Regions from separate parts of the Staphylococcus haemolyticus genome, predicted to be linked through region 3. Evidence: riboswitches for the same ligand, from Rfam matches in the RefSeq annotation. Region 3 holds a riboswitch; each other region holds the start of a gene.

Region 1 (3,207 bases), 1.2 Mb from region 3:
GTAGTGATTTACTTGTTTGAACAAGGTCACGATTCTCCATAATGAAATGTTTCTCAGCGTCATTAACCATACGGTGTTGCTCTGGTAAGTCTTTCGCAATGATTCCCCATAATATTGCAATTAAAATACCTACAGCACCGAAAATGTAAAATACAGCTTGCCAATTAAATGCATTTACAATAGCAATAGTAATCACAGGCGCTAATACAGGTCCAAAATAAGAACCAGCGAGTAACATACTAGATGCTCTACCTTTCTCATCTTTAGAGAACCAGTTTGCATTAAACACAGCGTTTGATGGATACATTGGCGCTTCACCAATACCGAATAAGAAACGTACTAAATATAATAAACCGTGATGTTTAATCATACCTGTAAAGATAGTGAAAGCACTCCACCATACTAAAGCGATTGTAATCATCTTACGAGGTCCAAATTTCTCAGCTAGCATACCAGAAGGTACTTGCATTAACGCGTAACCTAATGAGAAGAATGAAGCTAACAGACCAAATTGTTGCTTTGTCATATGTAAATCTTCCATCATTTGTGGGGCAATATATGAGATGTTAGATCTATCCATGTAGGCAATAACACCTATGATAAAAAATGCTAATGCGAAAAACCAACGAATACTACTTTTCTTTTGTCTTTGTACCATATCCTCTTTTTCCTACTTCCTTTAATTTGTTGATTCTAAATATATTGTCTAATATAATCACGAGACTCCCTATTTGTAAAAATAACTCCCTTAAAACCCTTACCATCATAAGGTTTCAGCATTTATTTTTAATAATATTACCAGTTTTTGAAATCGTTTTCAATATCTTATTTAAAAGTTCTTTTATTAAATTGTACATCGTTGGTTACTTTATTCACTAAATTCGTATTTACGCTTTGCAATCTCAATATTCATTAAAATTTGAACTCCATTTAAAAAAATTGTAGAATGAACTTGAAATGAAACGCGACTTATTATTATTTAAAATTAAATAGATAATTTATCCACTGGAAGTGCCTTTGTTTAAGGCTGAGAGTAAAGAAAGAACTTTATAATTCCTGGAACCTGATCCAGTTTGTACTGGCGTAGGAAAGTGGCTTACACATATCGTTACATAGAGACTAACGCTATTTCCTACGAAGGAGATAGCGTTTTTTCATTTATTAGGGGTGATAGACATCTTTATTGCGATAACAACTTATAAACATTTAACAGAAGCAGACTTACAACACTTCATTGAAATTAGTAAAGGCATCGATGGTTTACTATTTCGTACGCCTATGTCTAGTGATGATTTATTTTCCTTTTTAGAAAAATTAATCGCTGCTGGTTTCCCTAAAGACAAAATTATTATCCATAGCGATGTTGACTTATTAGAATCCTTGACACTTAAACGCTTGCACTGTCGAGAAATGGACACACTAGCGTTTGATTATAAAGCGCAACATCCTGATGTTGAAGTAAGCATGTCGACACATACTATTAACTCGGTGAAACAAGCTTATCAACATCAATTAGATTATGTCTTTTATGGTCATATATTTACCACGGCTTCTAAGCCAAATCAGCAACCTAGATCAATGTCTGAAATCAAAGCCGTGTTACAAGTTCCGATTCCAGTCTATGCCATAGGAGGTATTACTGAAGATACGATACAACGGCTTCCAAATGGCTTTGCAGGAATTTGTGCAATTTCTTATTTTATGAGCGCATCTTTACAACAAATTCAACATTTACGAAAGGAGTGGTTGAAAGATGCATGACGTACTTATTGTTGGTTCTGGTATTATCGGAATGTCCATTGCGAGACACCTCAGTCATACGCAACTCGACATTGCAATTGTCGACCGTGATATACCTGGTAAACATGCTTCATATAAAGCTGGAGGCATGTTAGGTGCACAAAATGAATTTACAGAAGACAGCGACTTATTTCGTCTCGCTCTAGAGTCACGTGAATGTTTTCCTGAATTATGCGAAACACTCCAAGATGAAACTGGAATAGATATTCAATATCAAGCATCAGGATTGATTAAAATCGCAAATCAAATTGATGATGTGGCGCATTTACGTTCACAATTTCAATTTTTACATGCACTCGATAACGATGTGGTTGAACTTTCAGAGGATGAACTAGCAGATTTAACTGAAGGAAATGTCACTGCATCTGAAATGGCAATCTACATTCCAAATGATGGACAAATCAATGCAAATCATTATACGAAAGCGTTATTTAAATCCTTACAACAGCGTCGTATTTCGCGCTACTTCAATACAAATGTAACAGATATTATTCGGCAGAATGGTTACTATCAAATCGTTTCATCTCAAGGTGATTTATATGCGAAGAAAGTCATAGTGGCAAGTGGTGCATGGTCATCTCAATTATTAAAACAATATCAATTGCCTCGTGTGGTTGTCGGCGTTAAGGGCGAAGTTCTTCTCATGGAACATGACCATTTAAATTTAAAACAAACAGTATTCATGACTAATGGATGCTATATAGTTCCGAAAGCGCCTAATCGTTACTTAATTGGTGCTACTAGCGAATTTGATAATTATTCTGTGGGTAATACGGAACAAGGCGTCTCATGGTTAAAACACTATGCGACAGAACGTATACCTGAACTTGCAAACGCACATATCATTAAACAGTGGTCTGGCGTACGTCCATATACGGACGGCGAATTACCAATTATGGACCGGGTTGACGATGGTTTATATGTCATTACCGGCCATTATCGGAACGGTATTTTATTGTCCCCTGTTATTGGTCGTGACATCGCAAACTGGCTATTAACTGGAGTCAAACCAACTCGCTATGAATCTTTCAATGTCTCAAGGAGGTTAAATCATGAAATGCATTATTAATGGCGATGCATTCACGTTCAATACTGAGCAATCCATTCATCAAGTGCTTGTCTCTTTAGAATTAGACCCAGAACGTGTCATTGTTGAACATAATAAAACATTAATTAAACAAGAAGATTATCATCAACACACAGTACGTGAAGATGATCAATTAGAATTATTAGAATTTGTTGGAGGCGGATAAAATGTTTAAAATTGGAAATTTAGAATTACATTCTCGTTTATTACTAGGTACAGGAAAGTTTGAAAATGAAGACGTACAAACAGAAGCGATTAAAGCTTCAGAAACAAATGTACTTACTTTCGCAGTAAGACGTATGAATTTGTATGACAAGAAT
Region 2 (3,207 bases), 950 kb from region 3:
CAAAATGGTTCACCGGCCCTCTACCTTGACCAATCTCTGGCGTATATTGAATACTTAATGAAATAAATTTCTTAGCTTTTTTTACCGCTTCATAGATTGATTTACCTTTTGCAAGTTCTGCAGTAATTACCGCTGAAAATGTACATCCGGTGCCGTGAGTATGTTTTGTATCAAAGCGTTGATCTTCAAAAGTATATACATCATCCTTAGTAAACAAGAAATCTTTGGCATTGTTTAAATCAGCAGAATGCCCACCTTTTATTACGACGCCTTTACTACCTATCTCGTTAATAAATATGTTACCAGCTTTTCGTATATTTTCTTCAGTGTCTATTTTGATACCAGTAATTTCCTCTGCTTCAGGAATATTAGGCGTGACGACATCTGCTAAAGGTAGTAATGTATTCTGTAAATGTTTCTTAGTATCATCATCCATAAGTGAATCACCACTTTTAGCAAGCATAACTGGATCAATAACGTATGGAATATCTGAATGCTGTTTCAAATAATGTTGGATTAACTCCATTGTTTCATGAGTTGCAATCATGCCTGTCTTAATAGCATGTGGTAATTCATCATTAAAGACACTGTCTAATTGTTCTTGTACCCAACTTATCTCAAGATTATGGATGTGTTGAACGCCTTTCGTGTTTTGCGCAACAATACTTGTAATCGCTGCCATACCGTAGACGCCACAGGCATGAAATGATTTTAAATCGGCCATTACACCAGCGCCACCTGATGGATCAGTTCCTGCAATTGTTAAAGCAATTTTGGGTTTATGCATTTTTGTCGCCTCCGAAGTTCCACTGTTCATTAATATAAGCCATATTAAAGAAATTACGTTCATGTATAGTACTTTGTAAGAAACTTTCTTTAATATCTTTTTTCTCTTGTTCTGTACAATTTGCTGTTAATTCATCTAATAAATTGTCAAATACTTCGATTAATGGTCGCATTTCTGTGCTATAGAAATCAAACCATTTCGATGTTACTGAATCTCTATTTAGATTTTGATCATCTAATGCCATTTTAGCTACTACTTCATATACATAAGGACAAGGTGCCATTGCAGCTATAGTATACGCAGCATTTTCATGTGCATATGCGTGATAATACATATGTTTAATATAATGATCTCCACTAGGTGGCCATACTTTTTCTTTAACAATTTCTTCATAAGGTTCGTTGATATAATCTGCTAGGATTTCATGTGCCTCAACCTCACCATCAAGCATAAATTCAATTTGTTCAACTAAAAATTTAACATCCTTCATTGATGGCGCTTTTGGGATAAGAAGTGCATATAAATTTGTAAATTCTTTCAAATATGATGCATCTGCTCTTAAATATTGACGTACTGCTTGAGCATCTAAATCCCCTTTTAATAGGTCTTGTATAAAACCATCATTATAAATTTCTTCAATAATAGGTTGCGCAGCCTCTTTAATCTCAGTTGAAAATGTCATATTAATCCTCCTTAAAATTAAAAAATGCTACATTTCAACGTAGAAATGTAGCTATCATTCAATAAAGAGAACGTAACATTTACATAACTACTTTCCTACGTTGGTACTAACCAAATCAGGTTATAAGGGTCTGAATTAATCATCTCAGCCATTTACTATGGCTCCCCTAGTAGCATTAATTTATTAATTTAACAATATCAAAATGACTGCGTTTTATCAAACAAAACAAAAAAGAGTGGAACAAAATTCACTGTTCCACTCTTACTTTAAAATAATTAAATTACTATATTATGCAGTTACCCATTGTGAAGCGCCTGCAGTGTTATATAATTTAACTGCTGCAGCATCTTGTACGTCTTCAGGAGCTTGTGCTGGTGAAACACCTTTATATTCATCAGGAGCTACTGAATCCCAAGTAGATTGTAAGAATTGATATTTACCTGCTGCACCTGAACTTGGGTTGATAGCAGTAATGTCGCCACCAGATTCACGTTGTGCAATTTGTTGTAAATGACTGTTAACATTTACAGAAGAACCACTTGAAGCATTGTTATTTGAAGAACTTGAGTTAGAAGTTGTAGCTTCAGTTTGTGGTTGTTGTGTTTGTTCAGTTTGAGGTGCTTGTTGAGTTTGAGTTGGTTGAGCTTGACTAGATTGTTGTTGTGAACCAACTTGTTCAGCTGAAGTTTGATTAGAAACAGTTGAAGCTTGTGCACTTACATCTTGTTGTTGAGAAGCTTGACCTGATTGTGCATAGTTCCAGCTCCAATTAGTACCATCTGATTCAAAATGGTAAGTGAAACCTTCATAATCAAAAGTTACATTGTAAGCACCTTCTTGGATAGGGCTATCATTTAATGATTGATCGTTTGATTGAGCTAATTGAGCTAATTCTGCTTTATTTACTTGAGCTTCGCTCGCATCTGCGTGTCCAGCGTTGCCAGCAACTACTCCTAAACCTACTGCTAATGATGAAGCAATAATTGTCTTTTTCATAATATATATATCCTCCTAAGAATGTTTGTGTCTTAATTAATTTTACAAGTAACACTTTAACATCCATAAAATCATAGTAGGTTACAGTGAAATAAAAAAAGACAGGACTTTTTTACATAGAAATTACATTAGTAAAACCATAATTATTTCAATTGCAAACTATCATGACAGTTTTGAATAGGTAAATAAACATCTTTTCTTTGTAATATTTATGAAATCTTTCAGATAATTAAATGGATAATTTAATAGCCTCCCTTATAAAATTCTTTATATAAGAGAGGCCATGAGTATAATTAAAAGAAGTTTTTATAGTAAAAAGGGATGGAGTTATTAGAACATTAGTTAACATCAATCACTTCAAGGTGATCAAAGGAATAAGCGTCTTCATCATATGAGGTGTTAGGAAGAATATTATCATTTTTAGATTTAGGGGACATAAATTTAATTGTTTCAACATATAATTCAGTCACAAAGTGCGTTTGGCCATCTTTATCGTACTTACGAGATCTCATTTGTCCTGTAATACCAACTAAAGTGCCTTGGTCTGTATATGATTCTATATTTGTTGCTGTTTTACCAAATGCCTTACAAAAAATATAATCACAAGCTATTTCATTATTTTCATCTTTATAATTACGTTCAGTTGCAACACAGAACGTAGCTATTTTCACCTCCTCGTTTTCAAATATTTGTGCCTTTTTGGTCAATCGACCTACTATCACAATTTTATTTAGCATGTGTC
Region 3 (3,207 bases):
CTAAGAAAAATGTATTTACACTTAAGATATCTATTGGTGCAATTTCATTGGCATCAATTTTACCGTATAGAGAAATTTGAGTAATTAAATAACTTATTCCGTATGAAAAGATAATCCATAGATAATGGCTTTTTCTATTAGCAACATTAAGTTCATCTTTATATACAATGTAGCCTGTGTGAATTATAAAAGGAATAATAAAGATAATTGCCCAAAAACTGTACACTTGAGTCATTAAAGTAATTGAAATGAGGAAGTATAAAATCCCAATAATTAAAAAGAAAATTGAGATGTCGTAATCATATTTCGTAGTTCTAAATAATGCATATCCAATAAGCATTACAAGAATACCAAACAGAATAATTATGACTGCACTAATAATAGGAAAGCTGCCTATGAACCTACTCATCACTCTAATTATTTCACTGAAGAATGCATTAAGAAAATCCCATAAATTATGAATTTTCAACTCAACTTTTTCTTTATCTTTTAATTGATTGATTAAAGGTAAGTTTATTAATATTATGAGACCCGTGAAGAGTGAAACGATACCGATAATATAACTAAAAATTATCTCGGTGTGTTTCTTAAGAAAAGACATACTGTTCACCTCAAAATTCATTATATAGTAAGATGTTCATCTTGTCTTTATTAAACAATAAAATACATCTCGAGACCTATATAAGTTTATCCTACTTTTATGTGGGTAAACTTAAATTGTAATCATTAATCTATCAAGGAGTGTTAATTATGACAAACGAAGATGCTAAAAAAGCAAAAGAAGTAGAAGAAAAATTAAAAGAACAAAAAGAAGAAAAAACTGATGACATCGAACAAACTAAAAAAGATGTTCAAGACACTTTAGATTAATTATTAAGAAATCTCAATTCGCAGGAGTTGAGAACAATATACTATTTAACCGCTACACTGCTAAAAAGTAGTAGTTAACTAAAAACTGAGAGAACGCTCTTTCCGAGCTTTTCTCAGTTTTTATTTTTAATACAAGGTTTAAACATTTTAGAGATTTCACTAGTTAAGTGTATTAGGGAATAGCGTATTCAGAGTAAAACCAAATCAAATCCCCTTTTTTATTTGTAACTTAGCAAAATCATCTTGACATTAAATCTTAAAAGTCATACATTTAAAATAAATTAAATATAAAATGCACTAGGGGTGTGTATACTGAGATGAGGTTTAACCTCGAACCCTTTGAACCTGAACTAGTTAAAACTAGCGTAGGAAAGTGTTGCTAATATAAATAATTGTGGTAAATACATATAGCATTTTATTTAAATTCACGCACAACTTTCTACGGATGGTTGTGCGTTTTTTAGGAGGAAATAACATGTCAAAAGGTTTAAAGCTTTCAGAAATATTAGTAACTGTTCTGATTGCAGTAGTATTTGCTATTATTTATAACTTATGGTGGTTTGCATATAATGTGGCCCAAGTTGCCGGTGTTCACATTGAGCAATTAACTTATGGCGTTTGGTTTATGGCAGCTATCGTTGCGTATTTAATAATTCCTAAACCTGGTATTGCACTAATTGCAGAATTTGCCGCAGGTGCTGGTGAAACAATTGTTATGGGTAAATTTGATATCCCTACAATTGTATATGCTATCCTTCAAGGTTTAGCTTGTGAAATTATTTTTGCTATTTTCAAATATAAATCTAGATCATTAATGGTTGCTATATTAGCAGGATTAGCAACTGCATTAATTTCATTTCCAGTTGATTATTATTACGGTTATTTAGCTGAAGTCGCAGGATGGAATCTTCTTTTATTCATTATCTTCCGTTCTATTAGCGGTATTGTCATTGCAGGCTTATTATCTTATCTGATTGTTAAAGCATTAGATCAAACAGGTGTAACGAAATTATTCCGCCCTGCATCTCAAAAAGACTACGACAACCTATAAGGGGAAATTAAAGTGTTAAAAGCGAAAAATTTACGTCTAAAATATCCTAACGGCGAACGTAAAATCTTCGATAATTTAAATATTGAAATTAAAGATAAAGAAAAAGTGCTTTTACTAGGTCCTTCTGGATCTGGTAAGAGCACATTGCTTAATGTTTTAAGTGGTATCGTTCCAAATCTAATTGAATTACCGATGAAATATGATGAGCTTGAAATTGACCCACACTCCGGCGTCATTTTTCAAGATCCAGATACGCAGTTTTGTATGCCTAAAGTGTATGAAGAACTTGCTTTCGTTCTAGAAAATAAGCAAGTACCACACAATGAAATGGACGCACTTATAGAGAATGCTTTAGCATCGGTTGATTTAAATGTTACGGACAATACTTTTGTCAATCATTTAAGTGGTGGCATGAAACAAAAGCTCGCTATTGTTGAAACTATTTTACAAGAAGCTAATACGCTTTTCTTAGATGAGCCTACTGCCATGTTAGATGTAGATGCTACAGCTGATTTGTGGCAACGACTTATTCAGTTATGGTCCGATCAAACTGTGCTTATTGTCGAACACAAAGTTGAACATATTTGGGAGCATGTCGATAGAGTCATCTTATTGAATTATGAAGGGCAAATCATAGCAGATGGCACACCGGATTACATATTAAACAACTGTGAGCATTTACTCACTGAATTTGGCGTTTGGCATCCTCATGCTTGGGATTATGCGCCAAAGCCGATTACATTTCCATCTAATGAAGCTGAAACATTATTTACTTTTAAGAATGGTCAAGTTATTCGTGGTAAAAAACAATTATTCCAGACATCCGAATTAAATGTTCATTCTGGAGAATGGATTACGATAACTGGGAAAAATGGTACAGGTAAAACAACGCTGTTAGAATCAATGATGCAACTTATAAAATATGAAGGCACGATGGCTTATAAGAATACAATATTGAAGAAAATTAAAGATGCAGCCAAGCATATGTATCTCGTTTATCAAAACCCTGAATTACAATTTATAACAAATTCAGTTTATGAAGAAATATATATACATTATAATCATCAAGAACCTTCAATCGCTGAAAATGAAACGATGAAACTTTTAAAATTATTGCATTTAGAAGCTATTAAAAACCAACATCCATTTGAATTATCTATGGGTCAGAAACGACGTCTTAGCGTAGCTACTGCACTAAGTTCAAAAGCCGACATCATCTTGCTAGATGAACCAACATTCGGACTGGATAGTCACAATACATTCCAATTGATTGAACTTTTCCAAGA
Region 4 (3,207 bases), 880 kb from region 3:
TTGTATAGACAGTCTGATTAAATTCCCTATAATTATTTTGATTTCTAGAAATGTTAATCAAGCCTTTTTCTTCATAATAACGAATCATTGATTTAGATATATTAAGCTTTTTGGAAACTTCATCTATTTGCATTTTTTCATCCCCTTCCTATGTTATTTAAAAGTTATCATTAAACTATACTTGAAGGTCAATAAAAAAAGAGACTAAATTAGTCTCTCAAATTAATTCTCTGCACACTTTTCATTGCAACTAAAATTATTGCTATTACGAATAATACTATTGCTATGAGTGAAGATGTATTACCGTATGCGCCACCGGTTAGGAGTATGTTTTTAACTTTAATAATATATTGAATTACGCCGTAGTCATCGTTATGCGTTGCGATATGGACAAAGTCTGACAGGTTCCAGCACATATGCATAAAAACACTTGGCCAAATTGAGTTAAATTTATACGCCGTCATACCGTACAATATACCAGCGACCGTGCCACTTACGACTAATAATATTAGACTAACACCAGACATCCCTCCATTAAACAAATGGACTAAAGCGAATAATACTGATGTAACAATGATGGCAAAGGTAATATTCTCTTTCTTTTCAATGTAGCCCATTAATAAGCCTCGTACTGTTAATTCTTCAGCTATAGGTGCACATACTCCACCTAAAACAATAATTTCAAATAACATTTCTAAATATTCTATTACAGTATCAGCTTTCGTTATTTCAAAATGACCTGGAATAAAGACACAATAAATGATGATATTTATAATCGGAATCAGTAAGCCAACTGATAGATAACTTAGACTAAACTTAAGTGTGTTAATACGATAGTCACTTAATTTCTCTTTAAATCCTTTATTAATTAAAAGTTTAATGAATAAAAAGGTAAGTCCCACATAGGTGATACCATGTAAGATTGTTTCAAAAGATTTCAAATCTAACAAATGCCATAGTAAAGCAATATTTTGCGCAATGACTGTTAATACAAACGTCAAAATAATGACACCAATCATTTTTAAATACTTAATTATTAAGCTCATCATGTACCTCCCAAGTTGAGTTAGGAGACCTCACTATTAACTTGTAAAGATTTGTGTTATTGTACCGCACACGATAACTACCAAAATTAATACGAACCACCACTTTTGAGATAAGAAATCCCAAAAATTTAAATGTTCAGGATATGATTGTGATTCTTCTCTTTTATAAGGATGAGACGTTTGCCCTGTTAATAATTCGTCTGTGGAAATGTCAAAACGTTGCGCTAATTGCACAATCATTTGCGCATTCGGTTCAATCGTACCCTGTTCCCATTTGGAAACGGTTTGGCGTGTCGTGTGTAATTCAGTAGCTAATTGATCTTGAGTTAGATCATTCTCTTTACGATGTTTCCTAATCTGTTCAGCAAGTTTCATAGTTATGGTCACCTCTCTTCTAACTTAGCAAGTTCATTTGTCACTTTCCGCATACAAAATGGCGCGTTCCCTTTAATTTCGCTAACATTTTGTTTCCAAAACTTAGCATATCATGTTAACTATATTTTTATCAGTCAATTTTCTACTATACAAATTTATGCTATGTTATTAATAGATAAAAAAATCACTAGGGGTGCATTTAATATGCTGAGAGAAAGTAAAAAACTTTCAACCCTTGAACCTGTTGGTTAGTACCAGCGTAGGAAAGTGAAATACATATACTGCTATTTCTTTCAAATTCACTTTTTTACGAAAAAATTGTCTGTTGGAGGAATTTTTTTATGGAAAAATTAATTGTTGGTTTAGCATGGTTTTTAAACCCTGATCACTTACCTTTAATTTTAGGTATTGAAAAAGGCTGGTTTAAAGAAGAAGCGTTAGAAATTGAAATGATTGAACCAGAAAAACACTTCGATGCATTGGAAGAAATCGAAAATAATTCAATGGATATTGCAATTACTGAACCTATTCATTTAGTTGAAGATAAAGCAACTAATCAAAATGTGGTAGGTTTTGCCAGATATCTACACACTAATGGCGGTGTTATGTATAACAAAGATAAAGGAATAAAGACACCTAAAGATTTAGTTGGCAAACGTCTTCAATATCCTGGAGCCCCTGACCTAGGAGGTATTGCTATTGCCAAAACAATGATTGAAGCTAATGGTGTAACATACAAAGAGGGAGATATAACACCAGTTAATAATAATTTTTATCATACTGACGCACTATTAAATGATAAAGCAGATGCTGCCACACTTATATTTGAAAACTTTGAGATTCTCGAAGCAAAAAGTAAAGGTTTAAATGTAGATTATTTTGCATTAAAAGATTATAACGTGCCAGACTTTTGCCAGTTAATTTTTATTACAACTCCTAATAAATTAAAAGAGGATAAAGGAAAAATTAAAAAATTCCTTAAAGTCATTAAAAAAGCAATTCAATTTATTAATACTCATCTCGAAGAAGCAGTCGATGTTTATGCTAAATATACTCAAACGGATGTAAGTAATCAATTAAATAAAGACACAATCATTGCAACTACCAAATGTTTTACTAATGATTTATCTATGAGCCCAGAATTTTATGATGACTTACAATTATGGCTTAAGGAAAATGGCAAAATTGAAACAACTATAGATGCTAAAGAATACTTTAATAACCATTTATTATTTAACAGAACCTCTAAATAATAATGATAAGAGCACACTAAATTTCAGATTAGCGTGCTCTTAATTTATATATTATTTCTCAGATTTCGAAGTTTTGCGTTTTCTAATAAATGCTAACCCTAAACCACCAAGTAACACTGACCATAACGTTGTATTTGTTTCAGTTTGACCTGATTTTGGCAGTTCTTTTTTTACGTTATCAGACGAAGTATTTGCATGGTTTGACTTATCAGATACTACACTTCCATGGTTAGTTGTCACTGCGTGATGACTTGAAGATTTTGTGCTTACCACACTCAAGTTATGAGTGTTAGAATTTACTGTTAGCTTATCACGGCTTTCTTCTTGATGATTTGCATGGGCACTATGATTAATATTGTGTGAAGCACCTTTACTCTCTACTTCTTCATGTGATTGTGCACTTGTATCATTGTTATCTTCTTTATCTGAGATAACCTCGTCGCTATCATCTTCAAAAATGTCACCGTCGACTTCATAAGGTGGTTCTAAGCCCTCATCATTTCCATTAGTGTCATCAGAAGAATGGTTGTCTT

What was found. A riboswitch is a leader RNA that binds a small molecule or an ion and turns the genes downstream of it on or off. The one in region 3 is predicted to bind thiamine pyrophosphate.
Region 1: it holds a riboswitch for thiamine pyrophosphate, as region 3 does, so the genes downstream of both, EQ029_RS02315 (thiamine phosphate synthase) here and EQ029_RS08820 (ECF transporter S component) in region 3, are expected to answer to the same signal.
Region 2: it holds a riboswitch for thiamine pyrophosphate, as region 3 does, so the genes downstream of both, tenA (thiaminase II) here and EQ029_RS08820 (ECF transporter S component) in region 3, are expected to answer to the same signal.
Region 4: it holds a riboswitch for thiamine pyrophosphate, as region 3 does, so the genes downstream of both, EQ029_RS00865 (ABC transporter substrate-binding protein) here and EQ029_RS08820 (ECF transporter S component) in region 3, are expected to answer to the same signal.

The regions. Positions count from the first base shown of each region.
Region 1 is NZ_CP035291.1:510,962-514,168, reverse strand. Features, by position in the region: gene EQ029_RS02320 (pyruvate MFS transporter) at 1-658, opposite strand, end outside; TPP riboswitch at 998-1,107, shown strand; gene EQ029_RS02315 (thiamine phosphate synthase) at 1,171-1,761, shown strand; gene thiO (glycine oxidase ThiO) at 1,754-2,869, shown strand; gene thiS (sulfur carrier protein ThiS) at 2,853-3,053, shown strand; gene EQ029_RS02300 (thiazole synthase) at 3,055-3,207, shown strand, end outside.
Region 2 is NZ_CP035291.1:871,946-875,152, reverse strand. Features, by position in the region: gene thiD (bifunctional hydroxymethylpyrimidine kinase/phosphomethylpyrimidine kinase) at 1-787, opposite strand, end outside; gene tenA (thiaminase II) at 780-1,469, opposite strand; TPP riboswitch at 1,545-1,647, opposite strand; gene EQ029_RS04150 (transglycosylase family protein) at 1,758-2,465, opposite strand; gene EQ029_RS04145 (single-stranded DNA-binding protein) at 2,804-3,202, opposite strand.
Region 3 is NZ_CP035291.1:1,824,577-1,827,783, forward strand. Features, by position in the region: gene auxA (lipoteichoic acid stability factor AuxA) at 1-601, opposite strand, end outside; gene graF (glycopeptide resistance-associated protein GraF) at 751-870, shown strand; TPP riboswitch at 1,160-1,259, shown strand; gene EQ029_RS08820 (ECF transporter S component) at 1,346-1,921, shown strand; gene EQ029_RS08825 (ABC transporter ATP-binding protein) at 1,934-3,207, shown strand, end outside.
Region 4 is NZ_CP035291.1:190,929-194,135, reverse strand. Features, by position in the region: gene EQ029_RS00880 (MerR family transcriptional regulator) at 1-133, opposite strand, end outside; gene EQ029_RS00875 (CPBP family intramembrane glutamic endopeptidase) at 210-1,046, opposite strand; gene EQ029_RS00870 (helix-turn-helix domain-containing protein) at 1,083-1,421, opposite strand; TPP riboswitch at 1,601-1,704, shown strand; gene EQ029_RS00865 (ABC transporter substrate-binding protein) at 1,763-2,674, shown strand; gene EQ029_RS00860 (choice-of-anchor I family protein) at 2,726-3,207, opposite strand, start outside.